Regions from separate parts of the Mesorhizobium sp. M1163 genome, predicted to be linked through region 4. Evidence: predicted binding sites of a transcription regulator. Region 4 holds the regulator's gene; each other region holds the start of a gene.
The links. The regulator LexA, encoded in region 4, represses DNA repair genes until DNA is damaged. The targets are predictions, from matches to a motif close to TGTTCNNNNTGTGTTCNG.

Region 1 (7,804 bases), on a different contig from region 4:
CACCGCCAGCCTGTGGTCGGCCGGCAGCAGCGCCAGTGCCGGAGCGAGTGATGTGCCTTGGCCGCTGGGCTCGAGATTTTCGGCACGCGCAAGGTCAAGCAGGCGGCGCACCAGCAGATTGAGCCGGCCGGCATCGGTGACGATATTGTCTGAAAAACGCCGCCGCTCGGCCTCGTCCATCGCGCCGCCCGAATCGCGCAGCAGTTCGGCTGCCCCCTGGATCGCCGTCAGCGGCGATTTGAGTTCGTGCGAGACGTGGGTGGCGAAGGTCTGGATGCTGTCGGAGCGCGCATGCAGCTTTTCGGCCATGTCGAGGAAGGCCGCGGAGAGCGCCGCCATTTCGCGCGTGCCGTGGTGATCAAGCGGCCTGATCGCCTCACGGTCGCCGGCGGCGATGCGCTCGGTGCGCTCGATCAGTGCATAGATCGGCCGGCTGACGGTGCGCAGGAAGACCAGCCCGATCAGCAGCGTGCCGCCGAGGATGGCGATTGCCGCCAGCGCCACCTTGCCGCGCTCGCCAAAGAGATGCTTGACGATGTTGTTCGGCGTCCGCGACAGATAGACCACGCCGGCGACCTTGCCGGAGACCGCAACTGGTATGGCGACGAAGACGCGGACTTTGGTGCCGCGGCTGACCGAATAGAGCGGCGGCGATGGCTGGTCGGGAACCCGCAGCCTGAGCGCGCTGGCGTAGCGGCCGGCAAGCGCTGCGCGAACCTCTTCGACCGCGGCGAGCGACAGGCCGGCCTCCTCGCGGCCGGCAATGACCACGCCGCTGGGATCGAGCAGCCGAAAGCCGGCCAGCGTGGTTTTCTGCGTCTCGGCAAGAATGCCCGACAGCCGCGCGCCGATTGCCGCGAAGGCAGGATCGACGCTGGCCGCCGTGGCCGCGGGCCGGGTCGGCAGTATCCTGTCGGACGCAAGATCGAGGCGCGGTTCGATCGGCTGGTAGGCAGAAGCCCGATCCCTTGTACTGGGTGGAGGCATGGGTGTGCCGAGCTTTTCCGGGGCAAGGCCGGCCTCACGGACCTCTAGCGCATAGATCGCGGCAAGGGCGGCACCTTGCGCGATCAGCTCGGCCTCGGTCTGGCGGATCAGCTGGTTCTCGTACAGCCGGAAGAAGAACAGGCCGGCCAGCGGCAGTGCCATCACCATGATCAGGATGGCAATGACGACCGTGGCAAGCCGTGGCCGCCATTTGCTGCCAATCCGTTCTTGGGCGCTCACGCGCCGCATTTGCCGAGCCGGAAGCCGACGCCATGCACGGTCTCGATTGCATCGACGCAGCCGACCGCCGCCAGCTTGGCGCGGATGTTGCGGACATGGCTGTCGACGGTGCGGTCGGCGACGTGGATATTGGCAGCATAGGCATTAGCCATCACCATGTCGCGGCCGAGCACATGCGCGGGACGCGCCAAAAACCCTTTCAGGATCGCGAATTCGATGCCCGTCAGCACCAGCGGCTTGCCGTCGAAGCTGGCTGTATGGCTTGCCGGCACTAAGGCCAGTCTGCCATGCGAGAATTGCCGATCGTCGGCATGTTCGGGCGCAGGCCGGGCGCGGCGCAGGATGACGTTGACGCGGGCGACCAGCTCGCGCGGGCTGAACGGCTTGGTGACATAGTCGTCGCCGCCCATTTCCAGCCCGAGGATGCGGTCGATCTCTTCATCCCGCGCTGACAGGAACAGCACCGGCACGTCGGATGTGTGGCGCAGCCGCCGGCACACTTCCAGCCCGTCCATTTCCGGCATGCCGATGTCGAGCACGACGAGATCGGGCGCGCGGCGTTCGATCGCCTGCAAGGCAGCCGCGCCGTCCGGCACCGCCAGCGTCTTCATGCCGGCCTTTTCGAGCGCGAAGCAGATGATTTCGCGAATGTGCGGATCGTCGTCGGCGACCAGTATGTGGTGCGGCATCAAATCAGCGGCCCGGCATGAAGGGTTCGGACATCGGAGGAACCACGAACGGGATACGTGTGTCGAGAGCACGAAGGCGCCGCCAGTCGCGAAAGCTCCAGGCGCGCCAGTTTTCTAGGCCGGCGCGGTAGCGGGCCTCGTCCTGCCCAAGCAAACGGGCGAGTTCGCGGTACGAGGAAACGCTGGCCGCATTCGTCCTGCCCTGATGCTCGAGGAAACGGTCGAGCGCCGGCCAGGCGCTGGGACCGAGCGTACGCAGATACCAGAAATCGAGTTCGGTGCCTTGGCCGGTCATTTCGAATGAGTGCTCGACATTGTAGTTGGCGATCAGCGCCGCGAAGTTGACGAAGCAGCAGGCATAGAGCGTCATTGAAAGCGTCAGAAGATTGGCGGAAAGCAGCCATTCATTGGATTTTTCGAACGCGATGCGGGCGATGATCAGGGCAAGGCCCGCCGCCACCAGTCCCATCCAGACGAAGGCGGCGATGCGCCAGTAGGTCAGCGCGTAGATGCCGATATAGAGGTCGAGCCGCAGGATCGACGAGATGACCAGCACGATGTTCTGCGCCACCCAGACGTAGACCAGCCGGCGGATGAGCGGATCGCTGGAGGTCGTGCTGCCCGGCCGCAGCGCCGCCAGGACGAAGCCGGCGGCGAGCAGCGCTGTGATGATCAAGGGATAGGCGCCGCGATGCGCATAGGCGGCGTAGGTCAGCCCGTGGGGAAGCGCGATGCCGCCCCACAGATAGGTGGCGTCGAGCGCGGTCTGCATCGCGAAAAGGATGTTGAAGACGACCAGCGCACGAAGAATCGCGGCCTTGCCGAAGATGATGTCCTCGATCGCCTTGGCGGGTTTTGTCGTCACCCGGCCGACAGGCACAGGCGACAGCACACGCGAAATGGAGCGGAGAAAGCGCGGTAGGCGCGGGCGCAGAAAGGCCCAGACGCCGACCAGCACGAACAGCCAGAAGGCGAGACGCGGCAGCTGGATGAGCTCGAGCAGTGCCATTAGGTCGATCAGCGACAGCCAGTATTCGACGACCGGATTGGCGGCGCCGAACAGCGCGAGAAACACCGCGCCGAGGCTTAGCGGCATGACCCAGACGGCAATCGTCGCAAGGCGCACGCGCCGTCGGCCAAGCTGCCGGGCCGCCTTGCGCCAGCGAAAGAAATCCAGGACGAACCGAAAGGGCGTTGCAAGCAGGAATAGCGAGAGTTGGCCGGCAATGCGGGCAACCCCGTGCTTCAACCGCCCGGCCAGCGAAAGCGCGAAGACGGCCAGCGCCGCCAGCCCGATCGAGACGGACAGCGCACTGACATTTTCCGCGAGCGGCAGCAGCGCCACAAGCAGCGCAACCGGCTTGAACCAGGGCCTGCCATCGTTGAAGGAGCCGAGAGGATGGACAGCCATGCTCGTGGTGGCAATCGCAACGCCGAACAGGAAAAGCGTGATGCCGGCCGGTTGGCTATAGAAGAAAAAATCGGCCAGCGCGACGAGCAGGACGGCAACGCCGAAGCGGCGGCAATAGCTCGGCGCCGGCGTGAGGAACGCTGTCATGATCGGGCTTTCTCGGCCGCTTTGATGCGGCCGGAATATCTGGGCGGGGATTTGCGGACGAAAGGGAGGAGGTTTGCCGGGGGCGGATCGACAAGCCACCAGCTGTCGCGGCGAAGCCGGTACGGCAGGGACCAACGGCAATTTGTTTGCTCTTGCATGCCGCCCTTGTCGCATTCTGTCGGGTGGCAAGCGGGGCGGAGACGAGGAGATTTTCCGAAATTGCGTGCAGTTTTTATGCACGGCTTGCCTCGGCCGTCTGCAGGCGGCATAGATCGGACATGACTGCCGAACCCTCCCGCCCGCGCCGCTCGGTGCTTTACGTCCCGGCTTCGAACGACAAGGCATTGGCCAAGATCCGGTCGCTGGCCTGCGATGCCGTCGTCATCGATCTCGAGGACGCCGTCGCCCCGGCCGACAAGCTTTCCGCGCGCGAAAAACTGGCGGGGATTTTCGCCGGCCGTTCCAACCGACGCTGCGAGATGGTTGTGCGCATCAATGCGCTGTCGAGCGAATGGGGCGCCGACGATCTGCTGGCTGCGGCAAAATGCGCTCCCGACGCCATCCTGCTGCCCAAGGTCGACACGCCGCGCGACATTCTCGAGGCCGGTGACGTTCTCGACGACAATTTTGCGCCGGACGAGGTCAAGCTATGGGCGATGATGGAGACACCCAAGGCGCTGCTCAACATCGGCCCGATCGCCGAGCTTGGCCGCGACCCAACCTCTCGACTGGTTTGTTTCGTTGCCGGAACGAATGATCTGGTCAAGGACACCGGAATTCTCACCACGCCCGACCGGCGCTATCTCGTGCCGTGGCTGATGCAGATGGTGCTCGCCGCGCGCGCCGGCAGCCTCGACCTGCTCGACGGGGTCTTCAATGATTTTAGCGATATGGACGGGTTTGCGCGCGAGTGCACGGAAGCGGCCGCCATGGGCTTCGACGGCAAATCGCTGATCCATCCGGCCCAGATCGAGGCCGCAAACCGGGCCTTTGCGCCGTCGCCTGAAGCGATAGCCGAGGCGAGCGCGATCAAGGATGCCTTCGCGCTTGCCGAAAATACCGGCAAGGCGGTGATTGCGCTGAACGGAAAGATGGTCGAGCAGCTGCATTTGGCGCAGGCCGAAAAACTGCTGGCGAAGGCCGCCGCTGTTCGCGCATGATTGTAACTCCCGACGGGATTGAAAATGAAACTCTACCGCTTTTTGTCCGGCCCGGACGACGCCAGCTTCTGCCACAAGGTGACGGCGGCGCTCAACGAGGGCTGGCACCTGTTCGGCTCGCCGACCTATGCCTATGACAAGAATGCCAAGACCATGCGCTGCGGCCAGGCGGTGGTGAAGGACATCGAAGGCCAGGAATACGGCCCCGACACCAAGCTCAGCGACTGGTAGCGCTGACATCGCTTCGGGTGCCCGCGAATGCGGGACACTTCTGGACGCTGGCGCGAAGGAACGCTGCGCTCTCCAGTCAAAACGACGTCACTCCGCTGCCTCTTCGATCTTCTCCATATCATCGTCCGACAGGCCGAAATGGTGACCGATCTCATGGATCAGCACATGGGTGACGATGTCGCCCAGCGTCTCCTCGTTCTCGGCCCAGTAGTCGAGGATGGCGCGGCGGTAGAGCGTGATCCGGTTCGGGCCTTCGCCGGTCTGCGGATTCCAGCGCTCGGCGATGCCGCGCCCCTCGAACAGGCCGAGCAGGTCGAAGGGCGTTTCCAGCGAAAGGTCGTCCATGATCTCGTCGGTCGGGAATTCGGCGATCTGAATGACGATCTCGCCGGTCAGCTTGCGAAACTCCTCCGGCAGATGGGCATAGGCCTCCAGCGCCAGGAGCTCGATTTCCTCCATCGTTGGCGAAAGCTGGTCGTGCCAGATGCGTGTTTGGTAGATGCGAGCCATGCTTTGTCCTTTGATCCCGGCATATAGGCTTTCGGGCCGGACTCGGCAAATGGTCGGGCTGGAGCGCCCGGACCATGCCATCAAGGCAGGAATAAATTCCCCATGACTCCGCTTGACTCTTTGGCCGCCCTCTGGAATCTATAGGAACATAACAGGAACAATTGTGAGTGGAAGCTGACCGTCATGGCGACAAGCGCCGTGGCGCGGGAGACTGTTTTTGCCCTGCGCCGCCAGATCGCGAAGATCGAAGGGACCTTGTCCGAGCGCCTGGAAGCGCCGGCCGGTTCGTCGTTTGACGCGGATGTGCCTCGCCAGAGTCTGGCATCCTCTCGGAATCCGACACCCGCTCGGAATCTGACGATTGTCCGTCGCGGCCTCGCCGTGGCGCCGCCCGATGCGTTTTTGCGCACCGGTGCCGAGCGCCTCGATGCTGCGCTGAGCGGCGGCCTGCCGAAGGCGGCGCTGAGCGAGTTTCATGGCGCCGCGACCCGCGATGCCGGAGCAGTCGCCGGTTTTGTCCTGTCGCTCATCAGCCTGATCCTCAGCCAGGGGCCGCGACTGCCGGTGCTGTGGATCGGCACATCCGAGGTTTTCCGCGAGGCCGGCTTTCCCTATGCCGGGGGGCTTCACGCCTTCTTCGGCATCGAGCCGGAGCAATTGCTGTTTTCCGAGGCGCCAAGGCTGCTCGATGCGCTGTGGGTCGCCGAGGAGGCCGCCAGGATGACGGCGCTGGCCGCAGTCATCCTCGAAATCCGTGGCAACCCGCAGCGGCTGGATCTCACCGCGACGCGGCGGCTGCACGCCCGGGCGCAGAGTGCCGGCCGGCCGCTGTTCCTGCTGCGCCAGGCCGGCGAGCCCGAGCCGACGGCAGCGCCCGTCCGCCTCATCCTGTCGGCGGCACCGGCGGCAGCGCGCGAGACGATCGCCGGGCCGCTCGCCGGCTCGATCGGCCGGCCCGCCTTCACCATCACCATCGGCAAGAGCCGCACTGCCTTGCCCGGAAAATTCACACTGGAGTGGAACCCCGATGAACGCATATTCGAAGAAAGACGGGGCGAGGAATGGGCAAAGAATCCTGTCCCTGTGGTTTCCACATCTCGCCGCCGAGAGGATCCTGCGGCAGCGCCTGGGGCGGTCCTGGCGTTCCCGGCCGTCGGATCACCTGCCGCTGGTGATCAGTCACCGCGACCGGAACGCCCAGCGCATCGCCGCCCTCGACGAGCGGGCCGAGGCGCTTAACCTGAAACGCGGCATGGGCATAGCCGATGCACGCGCCATGCATCCCTCGATCGACATCGTGGAGGCCGATCCGGAAGCCGACCGGCGCCTGCTCGAAGGCCTCGCCGACTGGTGCGACCGCTATACCCCGCTGGTGGCGCTCGACGGGGCCGATGGCCTCTATCTCGACGTCACCGGCTGCACCCATCTTTTCGGCGGCGAACGCTCGATGCTGGACGACATCCTGTCGCGTTTTTTCCATCAGGGCTTCGATGTCCGCGCCGGGCTTGCCGCCACGCCGGGCTCGGCCTGGGCGGCGGCGCGGTTTGCCGGCGACCGCATCGTTCCCGATGGTGAGGAGGAAGCGCTTCTCGCGCCCTTGCCGTTGGCGGCACTGCGCATCGATCCAGAGGTCCGCGCCAGCCTCGAAAGCGTCGGCCTGCGCACGGCGGGCGCCGTCATGGCGGCACCGCGCGCGCCGCTGGCCCGCCGCTTCGGCGCATCGCTGCTATTGCGCCTCGACCAGGCGCTCGGCCGCCTCGACGAAGCCGTGTCGCCGCGCCTGCCGGTCGCGCCGCTTTCGGTCGAACGCCACCTCGCCGAGCCGATCATGCTGACCGAGGACATCGAGCGGCTGACAGGCATGCTGGCGGCCACATTGAAGAAGGACCTCGAGCGTCGCGGCGAGGGCGCAAGGCGGCTGGCGCTGCTGCTCTTTCGCGTCGATGGCGGCGTCAGCCGCATCGCCGTCGGCACCTCGCGACCTTTGCGCGAGCCGCTGCTGATCCAGAAATTGTTTCACGAAAGGCTTGCCGCGCTCGAACAGGATATCGACGCCGGCTATGGTTTCGATCTCGTGCGCCTCTCGGTGCTGACCGCCGCCGCCTTCGACATGCAGCAGGCAGACCTTGCCGGCGAGACGAACGACGGGGGCGCCGACATCGCGCTTTTTGCCGACCGCATCCGCGCCCGGCTCGGCGAAGGCGCGGTCTTGAAGCCGGTCGCCGTCGAGAGCCATCTGCCGGAGCGCGCCGTCGCCGCCATTCCCTTCGCCGAAGCGCCGCAGAGAAGCTCGCCGCCGAAGCAGCCGGACAAGGTGAAGGATGCTCCCACGACCGTCTTCCAGCCGGAACGGCCGATCCGGCTTTTCCGTTCGCCCGAGCCGATCGAGGTGCCGGCCACCGAAATGCCGGAAGGCCCACCTTTGAACT
Region 2 (7,804 bases), on a different contig from region 4:
AGCAAAGGCGCGACCGAAGGCCTCCGGGTCGAGCAGGCGCAGCAGCCGCGAGAAGGTGTCGTGGCTGGGGGCTGCGTCATAGTCGATCAGCCGCGACAGCGCCTGCTTGCGCTCCTGCGCGAACAGGGCAAATTCCGTCGCATTGCTGGCGCCGCACAGGCTTGCTGCGATCATCATCACGATCAGGTCGCCAAGCCGGTGCGTGGCGTTGGGCGCGCGTGGATCAGGCACCGCGCCAAAGTAGCTCTCAAGGCAGGAAATGGCAGTCGCTCCTTCGCTCAACTGCCTCTCCAAAGAATCCTTTCTCAGCCTAAACTCAACCCCAAAATCGCCATATGCGATTCCCCTGCCCTCAAGGGGGAGATTGGCAGCTTCGCCGAAAGCGCCCTTCTTTGGAGACTAGCGAAAGCCGAAGTGACATCCAATCTCCCCACTAGAGAGGGAGATGTCCGGCAGGACAGAGGGGGGCGCGACGGATCGCGGCGGGTCGGTCCTACTTCCTACGGATCGCCGCTTGATAAACATCAGGCTTGAAGCCAACCAGGATGCGATCGCCAAGTTCCAGCACCGGTCGCTTTATCATCGTCGGTTTGGCCAGCATCAGCGCCTTGGCCTTCTTTTCATCCAGACCCATCCTGTCTTCGTCCGACAGTTCACGGAACGTTGTGCTCGCCTTGTTGAGCAGGATTTCCCAGCCGACCTTGCCTGACCAGCCGTTCAGCCGGTCCGCGTCAAGCCCGTCTGCCCTGTAGTCGTGAAAGCGATAGGCAACATCGTGGCTCGCCAGCCAGACACGCGCCTTCTTGACCGTATCGCAATTGGTGATGCCGTACATGGTGATCGTCAAAACGCGTCCTCGGACCAGTCGAATCTGACGGCACCCTAAAACCGCGCCTCTCACTTTTCCAGCGGCCTCGCCAGGCTCCGCGATTTTGGCGCTTGCCAATAGTAAGGACTTTCCCTAAGTGTTTTCTAAGCCAACTCTGTCACGCGGAATGGCCGAGGCAAGGAAATGACCATGACGAGCCTGCAGACCGAAAGCCCCCCGCCGATCGACGGCATTTTCCGGGCGCTCGCCGATCCGACCCGGCGACGCGTGGTCGAGCGACTGAACCGAAGCCCCGCCTCGGTCAGCGAGCTTGCGCAGCCGTTCGAGATGGCCCTGCCATCCTTCATCGAGCATCTCCGGGTTTTGGAAGGCTGCGGGCTGGTGCATTCGGAGAAGGCAGGCCGCGTCAGGACCTACCGGCTCGCGCCGGAGCCGTTGAAGCTCGCGGAAAACTGGTTGGCCGACCAGCGGGCGCTGTGGGAGCGCCGTCTCGACCAGTTCGACGACTACGTGCTGAAACTCAAGGAGAAAGACAGATGAATATGGTCCCGTTGTTCCAACCCGATCCGAAGCTCGACCTCGTGCTCGAACGGACGATCGAGGCGCCGCGAGAACTGCTGTGGACGGCCCTGACGAGGCCCGAGCATCTCCGCCAATGGTTCACGCCGAAGCCGTGGATCATCACCGATTGCGAGATCGACCTGCGGCCCGGCGGTCTGTTCCGCACCCGCATGCAGTCGCCCGACGGCAAGGAGGTCAACGACAGGCGTTGCTGCTACCTCGAGATTGTTCAGAACGAGCGGCTGGTGTGGACCGATGCGCTGCTGCCCGGCTACCGGCCGTCAGGCGACCCATTCATCACAGCGGTCATATCGCTGCAATCGCAGGGCGAGGCGACGCGCTACACCGCGACCGCTATCCACCGCGACGAAGCCACGCGCAACAGCCACGAGGAGATGGGCTTTTACGACGGCTGGGACACGGTGGCGGATCAGTTGGCGGGCTACGTCAAGACGATCTGAGGGGACCCTGGCTTGGCTCACATTGCGGCCACGGAATCGTCGTGGCCGTTCAACCGCCAGCGCCCGAGCTCTTCGTACCGGCCTTGCCGGATCAGACTGCGGATGAGCACAAAGTCACGTACGGTCCAGCTGATCGGTTCGATCGCCCGTTCTCGAACCCTTTGAACCCGCAATTTGTCACGAAGCAATGTAACATGAGGTTCAAAGGAGCTCCCCCCAAAGGGCTTCAGCGGGCTGTCGGCGATCAGGGCGGTAAGATTGCGCCAGAACGCTTGCAGCGGCGGGACGCCGTCGCTGCCACGCAGCACCAACGCACCGCCGCCGAAAGCCGACAGCCGATCGAACGACACCTCAAACGGTTTCGCCTGGACCATCGAGGCGACGTGGCGGGCGATTTTGACCAATTCCTCCGGCAGTCCATCATAGTCGCCGAGCCCAATAAGCGAGATGTGCAGGCGTTCCGCCGGAAACACTTGCCCTCGCAATCCCGATTCTCGCCGCCAGACGGCGGCCCGGCGTGCAAGCGGCACGGCGATCGTACTTTCAAGAAGAATGGCGAAGAACAGCCGGTCATTCCAGCGCCGATCCAACTCCTGCCAGTTGAACACGGCTTGGCCGTTTTCGGTGATCCTGAATGCGGGCAGCTCATTCATGTTCATTGCTCCTCTAAAAGCCATTCCCGCCCAGCCACAATAGAACAAAAAGGGAACAAGTCAAACGGAAATGATACGAGCGCCGGTACTGGCAGCACAACGCTCGCCACCACATTTCGGTCGGCCGTATGTTGATGGCTCAGGCGCCGTAGCCGATGATGCCCTTGATCTCGAGGAAATCGTGGATCGCCCGGTCGGCGTATTCGCGGCCGTTGCCTAGCTGGACAGCATAGGGCAGTTGGCGCCACGGCGCAGGCTGATATGCGCCACGTCGCCGACGCTGAATTGAAAACCCTCCGCCCGGCGCGGCGAGTCGATCACCACCTGTGTCCCCTGCCCCAGCTCTGCATGAAGGCGCAAGGTGCGGCCGTGAAAGACGATGCTGTTCACCCGCACCGGTGCAGTACCGGCCGCGGCCTCTGTCGTCGCCAAAAGGTCCTCCGGACGCACGCCGATGGTGCGCACCGTGCCCTCGCCAGGCAGTTCGCCCGTCTCCGAAACCGCTTCCAGCGGCAGGGCGCCGGCGGCGAACCGCAAGCGCTCGCCGTCACGGCCGACGAAGCGCGACTGCAGAAGGTTCATCGTGCCGATGAAGCTGGCAACGAATTTGGTGGCGGGCCGGTCGTAGAGGGTCGCCGGCGGCGCAATCTGCTCGATGCGGCCTTTGTTCATGACGACGATGCGATCAGAGATCGACAGCGCCTCGGTCTGGTCGTGCGTGACCATGACGAAAGTGGTGCCGAGGCGCGACTGCAGTCGCTTCAATTCGACCTGCATCTGTTCGCGCAGATGCGCATCGAGCGCCGACAACGGCTCGTCGAGCAGCAGCACGCGCGGTTCGCAGACGATGGCGCGGGCAAGCGCGACGCGCTGGCGCTGGCCCCCCGACAATTCGGACACGCGGGCGCCGAGCTTTTCAGCAAGGCCGACCATGTCGAGCGCTGCGCCGACGCGCTTTGCCTGTTCGGCACCGGAGAGCTTGCGCAGCGACAAGCCGAAGCCGACATTTTCGGCGACGTTCATGTGCGGGAACAGCGCGTAGTCCTGGAATACGGTATTGACCGGACGGTCGAAGGGCCTGAGCGCACTGATGTCGCGGCCTTCGAGCAGAACCTTGCCGCTCGACGGGCTTTCGAAGCCGGCGATGACCCGCAGGCTGGTGGTCTTGCCGCAGCCGGATGGTCCGAGCAGGGTCAGGAACTCGCCGCGCGAAATATCGAGATCGACGGCATCGAGCCCGACGATGCTGCCGGGGAATATCTTGGAGACCTTGTCCAGCCGGACGAGTGGATCAGGCGCCATCGCGAACCTCGGACGGCTTGGTCGTGTTGACCCACAGGATGTGGCAGCGCTCGCTGCCCGGATTGCGGAAGGCATGCAGCAAGGTGCTCTTGAAGGCGAAGCTGTCGCCGGCCTTCAGCCCGTATCTGGTCGAATCGACCACCAGCTCGACCTCGCCCGACAGGACGAACCCGAATTCATGGCCGGCATGGGCGTAGGCTTCGGCGGTGCCGCCACCGGCCTCCACCGTTACCAGCATGCCGGTCAGCGCAGCAGCCGGCGGCGACAGCAGCGACTTGGCGATGCCTTCCGACTTGACCGGGATCTGACGCCGGCTGTTGGCGCGCACACAATAAAGATCGTTGCCGGCGTCGTTGCCGTCGGCGATCAGCGCGGACGGCTCGATGTCGAGGGCGGCGGCGAGCGGCCACATCACTCGGACCCGCAATGACGACATGCCGCGCTCGATCTGGCTCAGCGCTCCGATCGAGACGCCGGCTTTGGCTGCAAGTTCGGCCAGCGAGAGATTACGCTCCAGCCTTAGCGCCCGCACGCGCCGGCCGACCCTGACGTCGGCGTCGTCCTTCGGCTTCTCAGCCGCTTCGTCCAGCATGTCCATTCGTTCGTCCTTGTTTGGTAAGGTTTCCCCTTCTCCCCTTGTGGGAGGAGGTGGATAGGCGCGAAGCGCCGAAACGGATGAGGGGTGTTGGGCGGAGTGCCGTCGGTGCCATCTGGAACACCCCTCATCCGTCGCCTTCGGCGACACCTTCTCCCCCAAGGGGAGAAGGAAGAAGCAGGCTCAGCCGCCCGCCTTGACCTTCTCGAACATCTTGGCGAGTTCATCATTCTGTTTCATCGGCCCGGTGAAGATGGTGGTCTTCAGCATCACTTCCGGATCGGACGGCAGCTGCAATTTCTCCAGCTCCTCCTTCGGCACGGCAGCGAAAGCCGAGCTGGTCGAGCTGCCATAGCCGTAGGCCTGGATCAGGTATTTGCCTGAGTCCGTTTCCAGCCGGCTGTTGATGAAGTCATAGGCGAGGTCGACGTTCTTTGCATCCTTGAGCATGACGAAACCACAAGCCCAGGTAAGCATGCCTTCCTTCGGCTTCATGAACTCGACAGGCACGCCTTGCTTCTTCAGCGACGTGGCCGATGCGTTCCAGGTCATGGCGGCGACCAACTGCCCGCTCGCCAGCGCCTGTTCAACCGATGTCATGTCGGTGGTGTAGTTCGAGAGCAGCGGGCGCTGCTCGCGCAGTTTCTCCGCAACCTTGTCCATCTGTTCCGCCGTCATGTCGAATGGATTGACGCCGGCAAGAAGGGCCGCCACCACCGGAGTATCGTGGACGGCATCGATGGTCGCCATGCGCCCGGCATATTGCTTGTCCCAGAGCAGGTTCCAGCTCGCTTCCGGGTTCTTCACCAGATCGGTGCGGTAGAGAATCGAGGTGTTGCCCCAGTCCCACGGCACCATCCAGACCTTGCCGTCGCCGGCCTGCAGGTCGGGCAGGTTCTTGAAGACCGGGAAGATCGAATCCCAGTTCTTGATGCGCTTGGTGTCGATCGGCTGCAGCAGGCCTTCCTTGTTCCAGCGCGCCACCTTGTCATAGCATGGGTGCGCGACATCGGGGCGGAAGCCGGCCTTGACCTTGGTGAAGGCGTCATCGTCGTCGCCGAACATCGAAGCCTCGACACCATCGGGGTGCACGGCGAGGAAGCTCTTGTTGAAGTCGGGCAGCTCATAGCCCGACCAGGTGAAATATTGCAGCTTGTCGCCGGCAAAGGCGACAGTCGACGCAAGCGCCAGTGCGAAGGCGGCCAGTCCGGCTTTCGCTGCCTTTGTCGTTATCGATTTCAGGTCGAATGCCATTGCAGTTCTCCTCTTTCGGTTTCTTCTGGTTTTGACAGGCTGGCGGGCGCTGACCGCCGGGTGGCAGCGAGCCCGCGATGGCGCAGGATTTCGGCGAGTGCGGCGGTGACGAAGGACACGGCCAGGATCGCCGTGCCCAGCGCCATGACGGTCGGCAGCGATTTTGGGAAGCGCAGCTGGCTCCAGATATAAAGCGGCAGCGTCGGCTCGGTACCGGCAAGGAAGAAGGCGACGATGAACTCGTCGAACGAGGTCAGGAAGGCCAGCATGAACGCCGAGATAATGGCGGGCAGGCTGAGTGGCAGCATCACCCGCCTGAAGGTCGTCCAGTCGGAGGCGCCGAGGTCGAGCGCTGCCTCACGGATGGTCTTCGGGATGGCGGCGAAGCGGCTGCGCATGACCACCACCGTCGCCGGCAGCGCCACCAATATGTGGCCGAGCACAATGGCAATGCGCGACGGCCCAAAGCCGGCGAGGTTGACCAGGATGAGCAGCGATATGCCGACGATGACGCCTGGGATCAGGATCGGCAGCCGCGCTATGGCACTGATGGTGGCGGCCAGCGGCGAGCGTCCGTAGAGGTCCATATAGGACACGGTGATGCCACAGAGCGTGGCGCCGGTGGCGGCAATGGCGCCGATGACGAGGCTGTTGGCGAGCGCACCGGACAGCGCCGAACTGCCTAACAGCGTGCCGTACCATTCAAGCGTAAAGCCTTGCAGGGGAAATGCCGCCTGGACGGAATTGTTGAAGGAAAACAGCGGGATCAGCAATATCGGCAAATACAGGAACACCAGATAGGCAAGGACATAGGCACCGAGCCAGCCGCCGCCCTGCCTTGCATCGATACGCGCTGTGTTCATGTGCGGCTGCCGTATCGGCGGTCGGCGAAGCGCACCACCAGCACCACGGCGAGAATGACCAGCATGACGGCGACGGCGAGTGCGGCGCCGAACGGCCAGTCATTGGCCTTGCCGAACTCGGCCTGGATCAGTGTGCCGATCATCGTGCTGGCAGGGCCGCCGACCAGCGCCGGCGTGACGTAGTCGCCGACCGTCGGCACAAAAACGACGAGGGCCGCAGCCAGCACGCCAGGCATCGAATTGGGCAGCACGACGCGGCGGAAGCTGGTGAACGGTTTTGCGCCGAGATCGGAAGCGGCTTCGAGCAGCGATTTCGGGATCGTGTCCAGCGCCACGTAGATGGGCAGGATAGCGAATGGCGCATAAGCGTGGGTGAGCGTGACGACGACTGCTGCCGGCGTATTCAAGAACGCCAATGTCGGCTCCGACCAGATGCCGCTTTCAATCAGCGCCGAGTTCAGCACGCCATTATAGGCAAGCACGATCTTCCAGGCGAAGACGCGCAGGAGATAGCTGGTCCAGAACGGCAGGGTCAGCAGGAACAGCAGCAGCCCACGCCGCCGCCCGGCATGGAAAGCCAGATAATAGGCGACGGGATAGGCGGTGACGACGGTTGCGAGCGTGACCAGGCCGGCGATGCCCAGCGAGCGCAGCGTCACCGTCCAGTACAGCGGATCGGTGGCCACAGTGACGAAATTCGCAAGGGTAAAACCAGCCCCCAGCAGCGAGCCGTCATTGCCGCGGAAGGCAAGGAACAACACCAAGCCAAGGGCGAAAAGGATCAGCAGAAAGGTGACCAGCCCGCCGGGCAGCAGCATAGCGAAACGGAACCCTGGCGAAGACCGGGTTTCCGGCAGCGGCTGCGTTGCGGCAATGGTCGACATTGACTGTCCGTCGAAATTTGAAATCGACTAAGTTTTTTTCATATTGGTGAAACTGTCAAGCTGTTTCACGTTTGGGAATGAAAGTCAGCGTTCGAACGCGTCCAGCATCCGGTACCAGGCGATGGTCGCGGCAACGCCGACCTGCCGAAACGCGTGAAAAGGGATCGGCCGGATCGGCGATATCGGGAACGGCAATTGCCTGGTGTCGCCGCTCGACAGATAGGAGGCGATGCGCTCGCCAAGCGCGGTCATCAGGCCGATGCCGCGGCCCTGGCAGCCGACGACCGCCAGGAGACCCTTCTCTGGCTCGTGGATACGCGGGAGATGGTCCGGCGTCATTGCCACCCTGCCGAACCACCGCTTTTCAATGGCAATGTCTGACAGCGCCGGATAAAGCCGCAG
Region 3 (7,804 bases), on a different contig from region 4:
CTCGACAACTTCGTTGCCCGAGACGAGAACGCAAAGGGCACCGTGGCCTTTCGGTTGAAGAAGCCCGACGGTTTGAGTTCGCCGCCGGCCAGGCCGTCTACGTCCGGTTGCCCTCTCTCAGGGAGAGCGACGCCAAAGGGCGCGCGAGAACCTTTTCCATAGCGAGTTCGCCGCTGCAACCAAAGCTGACAATCGTCACCCGATAAAGCGACTCGAGCTTCAAGCGCAGCTTGATGGACCTCTGCATCGGCGCGGTCGAGATTAATCGCAACCGCAATTTGCTGTCGATTGCAAGGTCGAACAACGCTCGATCACGCAGGCGACCTTCTCGATCGAGGAAAAACCGGACGGCCTATATCGGCCGAGGCTTCAGCGCTCGCGCCAACCTCCTTGCCTGCATTCCAAGCCCTTCGGTCCTGCTTTTCAAGATCATACCGTGAAAGTCCCATTGCATTTCTCCGTCGGCCGCATTGGCTGGAAGAGAAACGAACGATCGAGTGAACCTTTGGGCCGAAGCGGATTGGCAGCTTCGGACCCAGGACCTTCAAAAGATGGGGTATTCGGCTTGAGCCTCATCTTCGGGTGAGCGTGGATGGTGGATATGTTGAAGGTGCTGCGCTTCGAGCTGATGATAAACGTGGTCTGCATGGAGCAGCCACAAGCATCATCAGAGGGAGAAGCGCAGCATGAAATATTATGCCGGATTGGATTCGGTGAAAGAGACCGCAGTGTGCATCATCGACGAAACAGGCCAGATTTGCCGCGAGATAAAGGTGGCGAGCCATCCGGAGGATCTGGCACGGGTGCTCAAGGATCCCAACTGGCGGCTTGAGCGCGTTGGGCTTGAAGCCGGGCCCCTGTCGCAGTGGTTGTTCGAAGGCCTGGCCAGGGCCGGCCTGCCGGTGATCTGCATCGAGACCCGCCACACCAAGGCACTCCTTAAGGCGCAGGTGAACAAGACCGACCGCAATGACGCCCGCGGCATTGCGCAGATGATGCGGGTTAACCTGTTTCGCCCGGTGCATGTGAAAACCCTGACGAACCAGAAGCGCCGGGCGCTGCTGACCGCCCGCAAACTCTTGCAGGAAAAGGCCATTGCCGTTGAGAACGACCTCCGCGGCTTGCTGCGCAACTTCGGGCTCAAGGTCGGCCCTGTTGGTGCCGTCAAATTCGAGGTGCGCATCCGCGAACTCACCGCAGGCATGCCTGACTCGTTGAACCGCTGCTCGAGGCACCCAGCAAGCTGCGGCGGAACTTTGCCACGCTCCACCGCAAGCTTCTGACCCTTGTCCGCGAGGATGCGGTCTGTCGGCGGCTGATGACGATACCTAGCGTCGGTCCGGTGGTGGCGCTGGCCTAACCGCGACGATCGACATCCCGCAGCGGTTCAAGAGCGCGAAGGCGGTCGGGCCGGCTTTTGGCCTGACGCCGGTGCTCCACGAGTCGGGCGAAAGCCGGCGCATCGGCCGGATATCCTGCTGTGGCGACGGCATGCTGCGAACGCTGCTCTACGAGACCGCGCAGGTGCTGCTGACGCACGTGACGAAATGGTCGTGGCTGAAGGCCTGGGCGATGAACGTCGCCAAGCGGCGTGGCCGACAAAAGGCCATTGTCGCGCTGGCGCGCCGGCTGGCGGTGATCATGCATCGCATCTGGAGTGACGGCACGCGGTTCCGCTGGACGCGACAAGATATCCTGCCGGCGGCCGCCTGATCGCAGGCCCCGACTATTGCAGCCTGCCGCCGTGCGCTGGCCCGTCAAGGGCAAGTCGCTGGGCGATGGCCTGTCGGCCACCCCTGACCGGCCACGGCGCGCGGGCGGCAGAGCGGAACCCCGGGTCGGGACGAGAAGATGCTCACCAGACCTCGAACAAGGGGAGACGGGTATGAAACGAGCGTGACAAGGATCGCCCCCCATAAGCTTCCACTTGCCGGTGGAAAAGTGTCCTTCGCGGGACGATGGATGAGGTGAGTTCGCAATGTCCGCAGTACCGATCACATCACCGATGAGGTCCGAGCTGATCCACCGCCGTACGACGTCGGGCAATAACCTTCCGCTTTGCTGGGTCGAGTTCAACCACGTCGGGCCCACGTGTCTAAAAGGGACCGAACTCTCTCGCGAGGGGGTTTGTTCCTCATTAGCTATTCGCGGAGATCGAGCAGGACCGCGCGCCCCCCGGACGCGTCAGCGAGCCTTCGGCGAAGCCAACGTCGGTCTCGCTTACGTACGGGTGGAGGGCGCGACGTGCTGCGAAGGTACCTTTAAGAGAAAGCACCTCGCCGTCTGATGCAGCGGCGGAATAGGTTCTGACGCGACTAATCGGATGGCTGGCTCGCCTGCCCCTCGTTTCAATACCTCGCGGCCGGTCGGTTCGCCACAGGCTGCCACCCGTCGCCAAAATAGGCGACCCGAGAGCGCTGCCCCTAGGTGTGCCTCTGGCGGCCATAGCTGTACGGAGAGCGGTGACGGAGTGCCTCGTCATGCGCTCATAGGAGTCCGGAGATAAAGCTGATGATGGTGCAAGGCGCAGATGACGGCGCCGGTGATCTTCATCTTGCCGTCGGTCAGCCGTAGTGAAGTTTCGGTTTGGGCTCGGTGCCGGTGAATTTAACGCCGATACGGTCGTTGCGGCGCCAGCAAACCTCCGATCGATAGGCAAGTCCATCAACCGAGACGTAGAGCAAGAAGCGATCGGGAACCCGGGCTTCGGGCGCGACCTTCAGCTCGGCACCCCCCTCATGTTGATTACGCAAGGTGCAGCTGATTTCGGAATTCTGGATCCCGGTGATGATCGTGCCGCCCTTTAGCACACGTTGGCGGCGCTCGCGCCGATGCTCGCCGGAATTCTCATCAAGCGGGTTCGCAGTGTTTGCCATCGATACAGTGCCAAATCAGCTGAAGTCATCCCCTGGGTATAAAATACCTAAGACAGGAGCACGGCAAGGGGTGCGTCATGTTGCGTGTTACATGACATCACAGCGCATACTCAGTGAATCTATGGGTCGCGCAGAAACACGTAGTGATCTGGCAAGCTCGCGGCGCGAAGAGACTTCCGCACGTCGTGATGTGGACTTATGCAGGCGCGGGCCCTCTGAATGGCCGAATATCTGCTGCCGAAGATCTTGAAGGCGCCGCCGATCGCGTCACTTTCTTCCCCATCAAGACCAACGAACGCATTTTGTACATGAGATTGTCGACACCGCGCGCGTCGCAGCCTGCGACCAGGAGGCTCTCTCTCGTTCGCGTTCGCCCACCCCAGATTCGGCGATGGACTGGATCTCTGAGTTCCGGCCCGCCCAGGAGGGTGCAAGTGGAGGGAATTTCTTATTCCTTCTTTCATGTATTTGCGCCTACAAACCTCAATGGAATGGGGCGCCCATATCTTCGGCTGGTCCGGCAGCAGTCTACGACGACGCCTCGGGAATAACGGCAACGTAGCCGTTGTTTTCGCCCTGTCCTTGCCAGTGATTGTCGGCGGTGCGGGCTTCGGTGTCGAAACGTCCTATTGGTACTACAGCAGCTTGAAATTGCAGGCGGTCGCAGACGCGGCAGCCTATGCTGGCGCTTTAGAAAAGGTTTCGGGATCAGACAAGTCCGCGATTGTCTCCGCCGTGGCGCTGTCAGCAGCCTCGAACGGTTTTGCAGCGTCGGCAGGCACGATCGAAGTCTTCACGCCCCCGTCCTCCGGCCCGAATGTCGCCCAAAAGGCCGTCGAGGTTATCGTTCATCAGACCCTCGATCGGTTTTTTACATCGATATTCACGCAGAACGCGGTCGGCGCACAAGCAAGAGCGGTGGCCCTTATCACTGACGCCTCAAAAGCCTGCGCTTTGTCGCTCAATCCGTCCGCCCCGAAAGCGGCGCTTTTTTCGGGCAGTTCGATCATAAAAATGACGGGCTGTTCCGTGATGTCGAATTCGATAGCTGCGGACGCCATCAAGCTTCAAGGATCAGCAAACCTTCAGGCCGACTGCCTGATATCGGCCGGCGGTGTTTCGTTGAACAACCCTGTGACGACGGTGTGCGCCAGCCCGATAACCCAGGCCCTACCCGCCGGTGATCCCTTTGCCGACCTGCCGACGCCACCAGCCACAATCCCCTGTCAAAACTCGAGGCTGTCGACCCTTAGCCCCGGGACGTACTGCAGCGGGCTGAGCCTGAGCGGCAACGTTGCCCTCTCGCCCGGCGTGTACGTCATCCAAGGCGGTGATTTCAAAGCGAACTCGAACGCCAACATCTCCGGCGACGGGGTCATCATCTATCTCGCAGGCAGCTCGGGCGTCAGCATGAACGGCAACGCCACAATCAAGCTTAGCGCACCGACGTCGGGCACGTATTCCGGCGTTCTGTTTTATGGCAACAAAGGTAACCTGACGGGGTCGAACACGTTCAATGGCACGGCGGATTCGCTTTTGACCGGCGCTCTGTATTTTCCAACCCAGGACGTCAATTATCTCGGCAATTTTTCTGGCAAGGGTGGTTGCACGCAGGTCGTCGCCAGTACCTTGCAGTGGTCCGGCAACACGAGCATCAGCCAGGATTGCACCAGCCTCGGAATGCGAGACATTCCGGCGACGCAGTCTGTTCGGCTTGTCGAGTAATCTTCGTGGAACGGCGGTACGTCCGGAATTTCCGGTGCGATTCAGGTGTTGCTGCGGTGGAGTTTGCGCTGATTGTGCCGATCCTTTGTCTGGTACTTCTTGGCGTCATTAACGGCTGGACTTTCGTATCAAGCGCGCTGTCGATGCGTGCAGGCGTAAAAACGGCGGCGAACCTCGTGATGCAAGGAGCAGTCGAGGATGCGACTATCCAAGCTGTCGCTCTTTCAAGCTGGGAAAACCACCCCGCTGGCGCGCAGGTGACACTGAGCCGGAAATATATGTGCGGGAACATCGCGGTCGATCCATCGATCCTGTGCGACACTTTGAAAGCCCCCTCGGTCTTCGTCGTAATACAGGCGACAGCCATCTGGTCACCGCCCTTCATTTTTGGCGATTCCTCCTTCTCGCGCGAGCTCAATCATCAACAGGTGATTCGTGTTCGCTAAAGGTAGAGCTTTCACGGGGGATGCATCAGGCGGAGCCGGATTGGAGTTCGCACTGCTCGCGCCTTTTCTCATGATGCTTTTGTTCGGCATTTTCGCGTTCGGCTGGGCACTGAACGCCATGTCGAGCGTTCGATATACGCTGGAAACGTCCTCGCGTGCGCTGCAGATGAAGAACTCGCTGACGCAGGCTCAGATCCAAGCCATAGCCACGGAAAAATTACTGGATTTGGGATTGAAAGACGTCGAGGTTACGATTGGGATCGATCCCCCTAGCGGCGGTTTCCGCATGGCGCATCTGACCGCCACCTATGCTTTCGTCATCGAGTTCCCATATTTCGACCAGTATCCGATAAATTACGCAACGACAGTCACAGTTCCTTTGATTGGGACGTAAGGCTTGTTCACGTCGGACACCGCGGCTAACGCTCTGTCCCAGAAATACCTGCAGCGAAGCTCTTCCTCACGATTAAACTAGATGCTCCACAAGCGGACGCTACAGGCCTAGCTTCTCCCGGAGTGCATCAATGCGTTTAGAAGCTTCCGCCTTGCTGAAGCCGTCAGCATAAGCGTCAGGGTCGTCGGCCTGTTCGGCCAGAGTGTTCCAATACGAAGCTTGTGCGGGGTCATTGGATCATCTCCGCTAACCCAATCTTCTGCGTCTTTTTCGACGTTTGCTGATGCCCCGGTTTTTGGCTTATTGCGGGCCACTCACAGCTCATCTCCCTTGCTGACTAGCACAATGAGGCTGATCACGATTTGTTCCTGGCTTCGCGAAAAGGGCGATCTCGCGAAGGCAATTGCGCGAGGGGAGTGACCGGCGCCCTCCCTGAGCACGATCCTGATAGAATATCCCATGGCCGTCCGAATAGCGCTCAGCGCGCTGTCAACGGTTTCCAATCCGATCTTCATACCGGACTGTGTGGTGTCGGAAACAGGTGAGCAGGAATACTATCGGCGGCTTGGCGGTATGAAGAAATCTTAAGAAATGCATCCCGAGACAAGTTTCTGGATGCGAAGCTAACGACAATCTTCAACTTGGTGCGTATAGAATCGTGCATTGTGAACGCGCAGTTGAGGAGGTTCTAGAAATAACGTAAAGCGCAAAAGCGAAGCCAGTCGCAAGATAATTCTTGACGGATACGTTAATAACGAACCGTCGAAACATATTGCGACCACGATCGGACTAAGAATCAGTAAACCCCGAAGGAGGCGGGCCAAATTTCGGCGTGAATTTCACATCCGGAACATAACCACGAGTTAATGATATATGGATATTATAAATATCGCGATTGCACGCACACTTTTGAACTCTGAACGGTACAATCATCAGGAACGAGTAACTTATTACAACACCATCTGAACGAATCACGTTGAAGAACTTTCTGTAAATCCAGAATAACTTGCTTCATGCTGGTGAAATTGTGGGTAGGGGTAGAAAATGACTCTGATCGATAGGCACACTGAAGCTGCGGCGGGCAACCGATACATTCCGATGAGGACCAAGTATGACCGTGAGGCCGATACGAAGCGGCCCTCTTATGCCTATTCAGATCGTGCATCTGATCGACTGGGCGCAGGGGTCGGGGAGCCAAGAGCACGTAGCCTGGAATCCATAACCGGCATGCTTGATCGCATCGGCTGCGGCTATCTCGTGCTGAACCGAGAGAGGAAAGTGGTCGAATGGAACGCGGCCGCTCAAACCACGCTGGAGCGCCAGGGCGAAGTAGCCGATACGGCCAGCGGCCTTTCAGTGGCCTTGAGGCGGCTGATCGCGAATGTTCCGGCCCATTTCCTGCCGGGCTCACTATCATGGGTGGTGATCCGCAGCAGCGCCGACACGCCGGTGATATTGAACGAGAACGGGTTTATCGCTCCTGACGGAACGAGCATTGTGGCGTTACTGGACCGCGAGAACAGGTCGGGGCCAAATCCTCAGACACTGCAAAAGATGTTTGGCTTGACGGGCGCGGAAACGCACCTCGCGTTGCGCTTGGCTCAGGGCGATGCGCCTTTGGAGATCGCGCGCAGTTGGCGCCTCAGCCGCACCACGATCCGCTCCCACCTTGCCTCGCTGTTCGCCAAGACTGAAACGAAACGTCAGGCGGAACTGGTGGCTCTTCTTGGACGCATCTCAGTCTTGCCATAAGGCCGTCGTTTGGATGCATCCCAGCAAACAGCCAATCCCGAAACGCTTTGACTTTCCGCTGGGCAATGGCGCAGGGCGGGTAGACGATGAAGTATTTTGACGAGGCCTCGAGGGCGAGTTCAAGGGACGTACAAGTGTGCCGGCGGCAAGGTCAGCCGCGACCAGCATGGTTCGACCCAAAACGACGCGCTCACCTCGAACGGCGGGCTCGACGGCGAAAGTTGCGGAGTCGAACGTCACGCCACAACAATGCCGGCATTCGATAGCCAAGTCGCCCAAGTGATCGATGAGCGTATGGTGTCCGAGATCCTCATGGGCGTTCAAGCCTCCAAGGGCCACGCCAGCGGCGCACGTGATTTCTTCTGCGAATGCTGGTGCCAAGGTCGCGACGTGCAGGGCGCCTGATTGTGGCCCGTACGTCATGCGTCGGTCGTCGGGCTTCTCAACAAGCTTCATGCCGTGCAATCGACAGTCATCGGTTAGCGAAATATCAAAGCGCGCGATGACGCTCCTGGCGCGGCAGGCGGCTTCAGTCTAATTGACAATATGTGCAGGTTGGTGGTCCCCTTTTTGAAGTTGCCGCGGTTGGATCCGCGGTGGTTTTTGAAGGC
Region 4 (7,804 bases):
CCGGCAAGACCGGCGTTGAGATGGAGGCTCTAAGCGCCGTCTCGGTCGCTTGCCTGACCATCTACGACATGGCCAAGGCGGTCGACCGCGCCATGGTCATCTCCGGCATCAGGCTGGTTGAAAAGACCGGCGGCAAATCCGGCGACTACAAAATCACCGAAGATGGGGTCACCGAGGCAGGCCGCTGATGGCGCTGGTCCCAGTTGTCGAGGCGCTTGAGAGCCTGTTGGACGGCGCAGCAGCGCTGCCGGGCGAACGCGTCGCGCTGCTGGATGCCGCCGACCGCGTGCTGGCGGAGCCGGTTGTGGCGCTCCGCACCCAACCGCCGTTCAACGCCTCCGCCATGGACGGCTATGCCGTGCGGGCGGCTGATATCGCGTCCTTACCGGCAAAGCTTTCGGTGGTCGGCATGGCGCCGGCCGGACGCGGCTTTGCCGGAACGGTGCAGCATGGGCAGGCCGTCCGTATCTTCACCGGCGCGCCCCTTCCCGAAGGCGCCGACACCATCGTCATCCAGGAGAACATCCGCGATCTCGGCGGCGGTGTCGTCGAAGTGACGGAGCCGACCGTGCAGGGGCGAAACATCCGCCGCCTCGGGCTCGATTTCGCCAAAGGCGACGTCCTGCTGCACAAAGGCCGCCTGCTCGACCCAGCGGCCTTGTCGCTGGCGGCATCGGCCAACCACCCCGAGGTCGGCGTGGTCAAACGGCCGCTGGTCGCCATCATCGCCACCGGCGACGAATTGCTGCCGCCGGGCAGCGAGCTTGGCCCCGACCAGATCATCTCCTCCAACGCCTATGGCGTCGCCGCCGCCGCACAGTCGGTCGGTGCGCGCGCGCTCGACCTTGGCATCGCGCCGGACAGCAGGGAGGCGATCGCTGCGCTGGTGGAAAAGGCCGTGAAGGCTGGCGCGAACGTCATCGTCACGCTGGGCGGCGCCTCGGTCGGTGACCACGATTTCGTCCATGACGTGCTGACCGGGCAAGGCATGACGCTCGATTTCTGGAAGATCGCCATGCGACCGGGCAAGCCGCTGATGTTCGGGCGGCTGGGCGACATCCGCTGCATCGGCTTGCCCGGTAACCCGGTGGCAAGCCTGGTCTGCACCCAGCTCTTCCTGAGGCCGCTGCTGGCGCGGCTCGGCGGCCGCGCCTTTCAGCAGGATATGCGTCAGGCACGGCTCGGTGCTGCCATGCCGGCCAATGATCTCAGGCAGGATTATGTGCGGGCTATTGTCAGCGATGACGCCGGCGCGCTCGTGGCGACGCCGTTCGGCATCCAGGACTCCTCGATGCTGAAAATGCTGGCCGATGCCAACGGGCTGATCGTCCGTGCGCCGTTCACGCCCGCCGCGGCGGCGGGCGCCGCCTGCGACGTGCTGATGCTACGCTGAACCTGCCCCACTCCGAGATCAAGGTCCGGGTCAGCGGATGGTCTGGATCGGCCAAACCGTCGATGATGTTGAAATGATGCCGGTCAGGCTCGACCACCGAACTGGTCGCGGCACCCAGGCCGATCCAGATATTGGCCAGCAACGCGCTCTGGCGCAGGAATTCGGCGCGCTCGCCGCCGCCGGCCCAGCAGGTCAGGCGGGCCTTGTCCATCGGGCGCAGCAGCACCGGGCTTTCGGCCTGCGCCTCGGCCTCATCGATCGCCAGCGTCTCGTTCATGCCGGTGCGCATGATCGGGCGCAAATCGTGCACACCCGAGATCGATACGACATGGCGAATGCGCCGGACAATTTCGGGCGCCAGCGGCGTCGTCGTCGTAACCATCCGGCTAACAAGATGGCCACCGGCCGAGTGTCCGGTCAGCATCAGCGGCCCTGCGACCATCCCTGCCGCCGTGCCGATCGCCGCGCCGACTTCCTTGACGATGCCGCCAATGCGCATCTGCGGACAGAGCGTGTAGGACGGCATCGCCACGGCATAGCCGCGATCAACAGCGCCAGCGGCAAGATGCGACCAGAAACTCTTGTCGAATGCCATCCAGTAGCCGCCATGGACGAACACCACGAGCCCCTTGGGCTTGGTGGCCGGCAGGAAAAGATCGAGCCGGTTGCGTGGGCCATCGCCATAGGCCATGTCGAGCCGCGCCCGGCCCTCGGTCGAAAGCACGTCGCGAAAAACCCGCGCGGGCTCGACCCAGGCCGCCGGCCAGCGATCGCTGCCGGCTATGTTGGCGCCGTTGGCATAGGCGTTGTCCCAATCGGCAATGTGACGTTCGAACACCCTGCGCCCTCCCCTGGCAATATGGCCTTGCAACGAGCGTGAGCATCGCGCGGCGCGTCGTCGCCAGCCTCACGATTCCAGCTCTCGCATCAATCTCAAGTGACAGCCGCCTTGATGGCGAAGCGCGCATCCTTCCACGCACCGGTGCGCAGGATGTCCTCAAGCACTTCGACGGCCTGCCAGACATCGGCATAGCCGACATAGAGCGGGGTGAAGCCGAAGCGCATGGTCGATGGCGCGCGAAAATCGCCGATCACGCCACGTTCGATCAGCGCGCGCATGATCTGGTAGCCATGCTCGTGCATGAATGAAATCTGGCTGCCGCGTTTTTCCCCGTCGCGCGTGCTTTCGAGCGTTAGCCCGTAAGTGCCGCACTTTGCCTCGACAAGCTCGATGAACAGATCGGCCAGCGCGATGCTCTTCTTGCGCACCGCCGTCATGTCGACATCGTTCCAGATGTCGAGCGCGCCCTTCAGCGTGCGCATCGACAGGACCGGCTGGGTGCCGCACAGAAACCGGCGGATGCCGGTGCCGGCCGCATAGCCTGGCTCGAAGGCGAAGGGCCGTGCATGGCCCCACCAGCCGGTGAGCGGCTGCTGGATGTCGGCAAGATGCCGCTCAGCCGCATAGATGAAGGCAGGCGCGCCCGGTCCGCCATTCAGATATTTGTAGGTGCAGCCGACGGCAAAATCGGCGTTTGCCTTGTCGAGCTCGACTGGCATCGCACCGGCGGTGTGGCAGAGATCCCAGACGATCATCGCCCCGGCTTCCTGGGCCCTGCGCGTCAGCGCCGGCATGTCGCGCAGTTCGCCCGACTTGTAGTTGACGTGGTTGACCAGCACCACGGCGGTGCCTTCGTCGATCAGCTCTTCGATGCTCGGCGCGTCGACCCCCGAGAGGCGAAGCAGCGTATCTTTTCGCGTCGAAACCACACCCTCAGCCATGTAGAGATCTGTCGGAAAACTGTCGCCCTCGGCGACGATGACCTGCCGCTCCGGCCGCATGGCCATGGCGGCGTGCAGCAGCTTGTAGATGTTGACCGATGTCGTGTCGCAGACCACCGTCTGGCCGGCCGCGGCACCGATCAGGCGCCCGAGCTGGTCGCCGAGTTCGAGCGGCATGTTGAACCAGCCGGCCGTGTTCCAGGCGCGGATGAGATCATGCGCCCATTCTTCGGTCACTGCCTTGCTCAATTCATCGAAAGCGGCACGCGAAGCGGCCCCTAGCGAATTGCCGTCGAGATAGATCACTCCTTGCGGCAGCACAAAGCGGTCGCGCATCGCGCGCAGCGGATCTGCAGCATCCATCGCCCTTATGGCCACGAGATCGCGAATTCCTGTCATGATTTGTCTGCTCCCCCAAGATTCACCGCAACGCCGGACACGCATCGACGGCATCCATCGGTCACGAGCGGTTCTCCATTACCTGGTATCGCGCAGCAAGGCTCCACCGGCAACAAGTTGCCTGACCACGCGGTGGAAACCAGGAGCCAAGCCAACCCAAGGTTGGCGTTTTGAGTTCGTTTCGTTCACGGTGCATTGACCAAACCGCACAGTCGATACGGCTTCAATTCCGTGCCCTTTGCCGGCTGACGGCCGATACCAGTGCCGCCTTCTGGGAACCCAGAGGCCGCAAACGAAAGCAGAATCAAGGCGATGAGGCCCGCGGCGGTGAAAATGCAGCGTTCCGGTTTGGTGAGTGGTATCGTTTCCCGAGCCCTAACACATTCATTAAACTTTAAACAGTTGCGGAACACAACTGGAACAGATAGTGTTTGTTCTGGGTTTGTTTTTCTGATTCTGTTGGGGGTCGCTATGCTGACACGCAAACAACACGAACTGCTTATGTTCATCCACGAAAGGCTGAAGGAAAGCGGTATCCCGCCCTCCTTCGACGAGATGAAGGAAGCGCTCGACCTGGCTTCCAAATCGGGAATCCACCGGCTGATTACGGCGCTGGAGGAGCGCGGCTTCATTCGCCGTTTGCCCAACCGGGCCCGTGCACTGGAGGTGCTGCGCCTGCCCGATTCGATCGCCCCCGGCCTCAATGCGGCACGCAAGTTCTCGCCGAGCGTCATCCAGGGCAGTCTTGGGCAAGGTCCTCGGCAGGGCAAGCCGACATCGTCGCGCATGCCTGCAGCCGGCAATGACGACGATGTCGTCGCCGCCGTGTCGATCCCGGTGATGGGCCGCATCGCCGCTGGTGTGCCGATCGATGCCATCCAGCACCAGACGCATTCGATCTCGGTGCCGCCGGACATGATCATGGGCGGCGAGCATTATGCGCTGGAGGTCAAAGGCGATTCGATGATCGAGGCTGGCATTTTCGACGGCGACACGGTGATCATCCGCAATGCCGATACGGCGAGCCCCGGTGAGATCGTGGTGGCACTGGTCGACGAGGAAGAAGCGACGCTGAAGCGGTTCCGCCGCAAGGGCGCCTCGATCGCCCTGGAAGCCGCCAATCCGGCCTACGAGACGCGCATCTTCGGACCAGACAGGGTCAAGGTGCAGGGCAAGCTCGTTGGGCTGATCCGCCGCTACTGAGCTGCGCCCTTGGCGCCGGCTTTTGGCTTGTCGGCTCTGCGGTATGGCGGCATGCCCCGCGCCGCGCGTGAAAATTTCCGCTGCACGTGCCAGGGCCGGTATGATTTTTCGACGGCGAAGCGGATTTCGGCGCGTGTTGCCGCTTGTGGATCGAAATAGACGGCCGCACTTCCCGCGCGCGCCAGTTGCCGTTTGGTGACGACGAGGACCAGCCGGTCGTAGTAGCAGGGATTATGGGCGGTGGCGTCGTCGATGACGATCAAGCTGGCAAAGGCGCAGGCTGGCCGTGCAGTATCGCGGTCATTGGCTAGCGCGATGATCGCGCCGGATGGATGCCTGGCAAGGCAGAGACCGTCCGTGCAAATGAACGGCATGCCCGGCGGTAAGTCGGCCGGATCGGCAATGTCGAATTGCGGATCGTTCTTTCCAGGTGTTTCCGGCGCGACGATAGCCTCTGATGTGAGCGCGCGTTTCCAGTTGTCGATGGTGAACTCATTCGGGCGTGCCCGGTTGACCGCGAGTTCACCGCTGCCGATCGGCAGCGCGACGAGCCGTGCGTCCTCCGAGATCAATACATCGGGTACGCGCGTCTGCGTTGTCGTTAGCAAGCCGGCGAGCGCAAAAGGAAGGGCCACGAGCCGCAACCAGGTCGTCGCCATGCTGGCAATGACGAGGGCGATCGTCACCAAAAGGACAGATCTCAGCGAAATCAGCCCGACCGCATCGATCGGCGAGCGCTCGGAGATCCACCCGGACAGGGCGATCATCGCTGTCAGCCCCTTGCCCATCACGTAGAGGAAAGGCCCATCCGCGCCGAACGGCATCGCCAGCGCACTGAGGACGGCGAAGGGCATGACGACCAGTGAGACGATAGGCATGATGGCCAGATTGGCGAACAGGCTGAGCGGCGCCACGCGCTGGAAATGCCATATGGCGAAAAGCGCCGTGGCGCTCCCTGCAATGATCGAGGTCATCGCCAGGCCGCCCATGCCCAGCAGGACCTTTCGAGCGGCAAAGCGTAGCGGCGACAACCGCGGCGGCGGCGTGGTGGCCCCGCCGGCGCGGTAATCGGACCAGCCTGCATAGGCGCCGACAAGGGCCGCCGTCGCGGCGAAGGACATCTGGAAGCTCGGACCGACCACCTCGTGCGGCGACACCAGAATGACCGCGATGGCCGAGATCGCCAGGTTGCGCATGGTGAGCGCGGCCCGGTCGAACAGCACGGCGATAAGCATCACCGCCAACATGATGAAGCTGCGTTCGGCCGCCACCACAATGCCGGAAAAGACGAGGTAGGCCGCAATCGAAAAAAGCGCGGCGGCCGCCGCGTATTTCTTGACCGGCCGTCGCGATGAGAAATCGGGAAACAGCGCAAAGGCGCCGCGCAGCAGCGCCATAATGGTGCCGGCGACCAACGCCATATGCAGCCCCGAGATGGAGATGATGTGGTAGATGCCGGTACGCCGCATCGCTTCGTTGATCTCCTCGGGAATGCCGGCGCGCACGCCGACGATCAGCGCAGCAGCAATCTCGCCCTCGGCGCCGCCGATGCGGCTGCGGATATGGTCGGCGATGGTTTCGCGCGCGTCTTCGATCGCGGAAGAAAGCCGCGCGGCAAACGGCATGCTGCCCGACGACACGACTTTCGGATTGCCGAGAAAAAAGCCGCTGCCGCCGATACCGGCGAAATAGCTGTCGAAGGAGAAATCATAGCTGTCGGGCCGCACCGGCCCGGTCGGCGGCAGCAGCCGCACATAGCCGGCGATCTCGGAACCGGCGGTCAGCTCAGCCGGTATTTTCATCGCCGAAACGCGGACCCGTTCCGGCATGTAGCGCAGTGTCGGCCTGGCGGTTGAGATCACATCGATCGTCAGCCTGATGCGGCCGCTCGCCATGGGCTCGAACGATACGACGCGACCCGTGAGGCGCGTCGAGATTTCGGAACCGAGCATATGCGTTCCGACACGCCAGGTCTCGACCTTGGCGGCAAGCACGCCAAGCGCGCAGAGCAACGCCGCCATGAAGCACAGGCGGGTTCTGGGCCACGACCGCGAGGCGACGGCACAGAGGGCTGCCAAGGCGACGATTGCGATCGGCTGTGGAAAGGCCGGCTCCACCGCCAGCGCAAAATATACGACCACCCCGCATGCGAGGAACACCGGCACCAGCAGGAAGGCGACCCCACGGTCGAGCTCCAGGCCGACCGCCGAGGTTACGCCGTTGCGGATACGGGACGGTGACGGGAGGCGGAAACGCCGGCGTAGGCGCACGATGGGCTCGGCCGCGGGCACGAGAACCGTTGCTGGGTCGCTCGCCGGCAGCGACGGGGCATCAAAGCGTGGAACCGGCAGCAATGCCGGTGCCGGCAGGACAGGCACGGGCGCGGCAAACAGCAAGCGTTCGCTGACGCCGCTGCCAACGTCCTCGCCCTCGCCCGCACCACGGCCTCGCACAGCCATCGGGTCTGCCCCTTGCGCCCTCGACCTCCTATGCTACATGAACGCGCAACGCGCGAAAGTCCGCAAACCCACTTCCTTCGCCTGCCTGAGAGTTCCATGCCCGACAAGGTCGTCACCCGTTTTGCCCCCTCGCCCACCGGCTATCTGCATATTGGCGGGGCGCGCACGGCGCTGTTCAACTGGCTGTATGCCAAGCACACAGCCGGCACGATGCTGCTGCGCATCGAGAACACCGACCGCGAGCGTTCCACCGATGCTGCAACCGCGGCCATCCTCGACGGGCTTTCCTGGCTTGGCCTGACATGGGACGGTGAGCCGGTGTCGCAGTTCGAGCGTGCGCCGCGCCATCGCGAGGTGGCCGAGGAACTCGTTCGCATGGGCAAGGCCTATTATTGTTACGCGACGCCTGCCGAGTTGGAGGCAATGCGCGAGAGCGCACGAGCGAAGGGGCTGCCTCCCCGCTATGACGGCCGCTGGCGCGACCGCGACCCCTCCGAGGCGCCGGCCGGCGCCAAGGGGGCGATCCGCATCAAGGCGCCGACAGCCGGCGAGACGGTTGTGCATGACC

Region 1: the regulator LexA is predicted to act here: its motif matches at 5,518-5,535, upstream of NKH43_RS21055 (ImuA family protein).
Region 2: the regulator LexA is predicted to act here: its motif matches at 2,545-2,562, upstream of NKH43_RS33405 (2'-5' RNA ligase family protein).
Region 3: the regulator LexA is predicted to act here: its motif matches at 5,794-5,811, upstream of NKH43_RS19630 (DUF3072 domain-containing protein).

The regions. Positions count from the first base shown of each region.
Region 1 is NZ_JAMYMF010000022.1:91,203-99,006, forward strand. Features, by position in the region: gene NKH43_RS21025 (ATP-binding protein) at 1-1,149, opposite strand, end outside; gene NKH43_RS21030 (response regulator transcription factor) at 1,224-1,916, opposite strand; gene NKH43_RS21035 (DUF4153 domain-containing protein) at 1,921-3,474, opposite strand; gene NKH43_RS21040 (HpcH/HpaI aldolase/citrate lyase family protein) at 3,753-4,634, shown strand; gene NKH43_RS21045 (DUF1737 domain-containing protein) at 4,659-4,865, shown strand; gene NKH43_RS21050 (metallopeptidase family protein) at 4,953-5,375, opposite strand; gene NKH43_RS21055 (ImuA family protein) at 5,559-6,614, shown strand; gene NKH43_RS21060 (DUF6504 family protein) at 6,547-7,804, shown strand, end outside.
Region 2 is NZ_JAMYMF010000064.1:84-7,887, forward strand. Features, by position in the region: partial or broken gene NKH43_RS33385 (transposase family protein) at 1-282, opposite strand, end outside; gene NKH43_RS33390 (ArsC family reductase) at 494-847, opposite strand; gene NKH43_RS33395 (ArsR/SmtB family transcription factor) at 1,019-1,369, shown strand; gene NKH43_RS33400 (SRPBCC family protein) at 1,366-1,851, shown strand; gene NKH43_RS33405 (2'-5' RNA ligase family protein) at 1,869-2,459, opposite strand; gene NKH43_RS33410 (ABC transporter ATP-binding protein) at 2,721-3,806, opposite strand; gene NKH43_RS33415 (cupin domain-containing protein) at 3,796-4,404, opposite strand; gene NKH43_RS33420 (ABC transporter substrate-binding protein) at 4,585-5,655, opposite strand; gene NKH43_RS33425 (ABC transporter permease) at 5,640-6,518, opposite strand; gene NKH43_RS33430 (ABC transporter permease) at 6,515-7,402, opposite strand; gene NKH43_RS33435 (NAD(P)/FAD-dependent oxidoreductase) at 7,487-7,804, opposite strand, start outside.
Region 3 is NZ_JAMYMF010000020.1:86,856-94,659, reverse strand. Features, by position in the region: gene NKH43_RS19660 (hypothetical protein) at 98-304, opposite strand; partial or broken gene NKH43_RS19655 (IS110 family RNA-guided transposase) at 687-1,713, shown strand; gene NKH43_RS19650 (PilZ domain-containing protein) at 2,565-2,876, opposite strand; gene NKH43_RS19645 (pilus assembly protein TadG-related protein) at 3,363-4,601, shown strand; gene NKH43_RS19640 (TadE/TadG family type IV pilus assembly protein) at 4,658-5,047, shown strand; gene NKH43_RS19635 (TadE/TadG family type IV pilus assembly protein) at 5,088-5,441, shown strand; gene NKH43_RS19630 (DUF3072 domain-containing protein) at 5,541-5,642, opposite strand; gene NKH43_RS19625 (helix-turn-helix transcriptional regulator) at 6,669-7,193, shown strand; gene NKH43_RS19620 (hypothetical protein) at 7,443-7,598, shown strand.
Region 4 is NZ_JAMYMF010000010.1:134,105-141,908, reverse strand. Features, by position in the region: gene moaC (cyclic pyranopterin monophosphate synthase MoaC) at 1-188, shown strand, start outside; gene NKH43_RS12385 (molybdopterin molybdotransferase MoeA) at 188-1,393, shown strand; gene NKH43_RS12380 (hormone-sensitive lipase) at 1,341-2,231, opposite strand; gene kynU (kynureninase) at 2,327-3,574, opposite strand; gene lexA (transcriptional repressor LexA) at 4,046-4,777, shown strand; gene NKH43_RS12365 (ComEC/Rec2 family competence protein) at 4,771-7,236, opposite strand; gene gltX (glutamate--tRNA ligase) at 7,333-7,804, shown strand, end outside.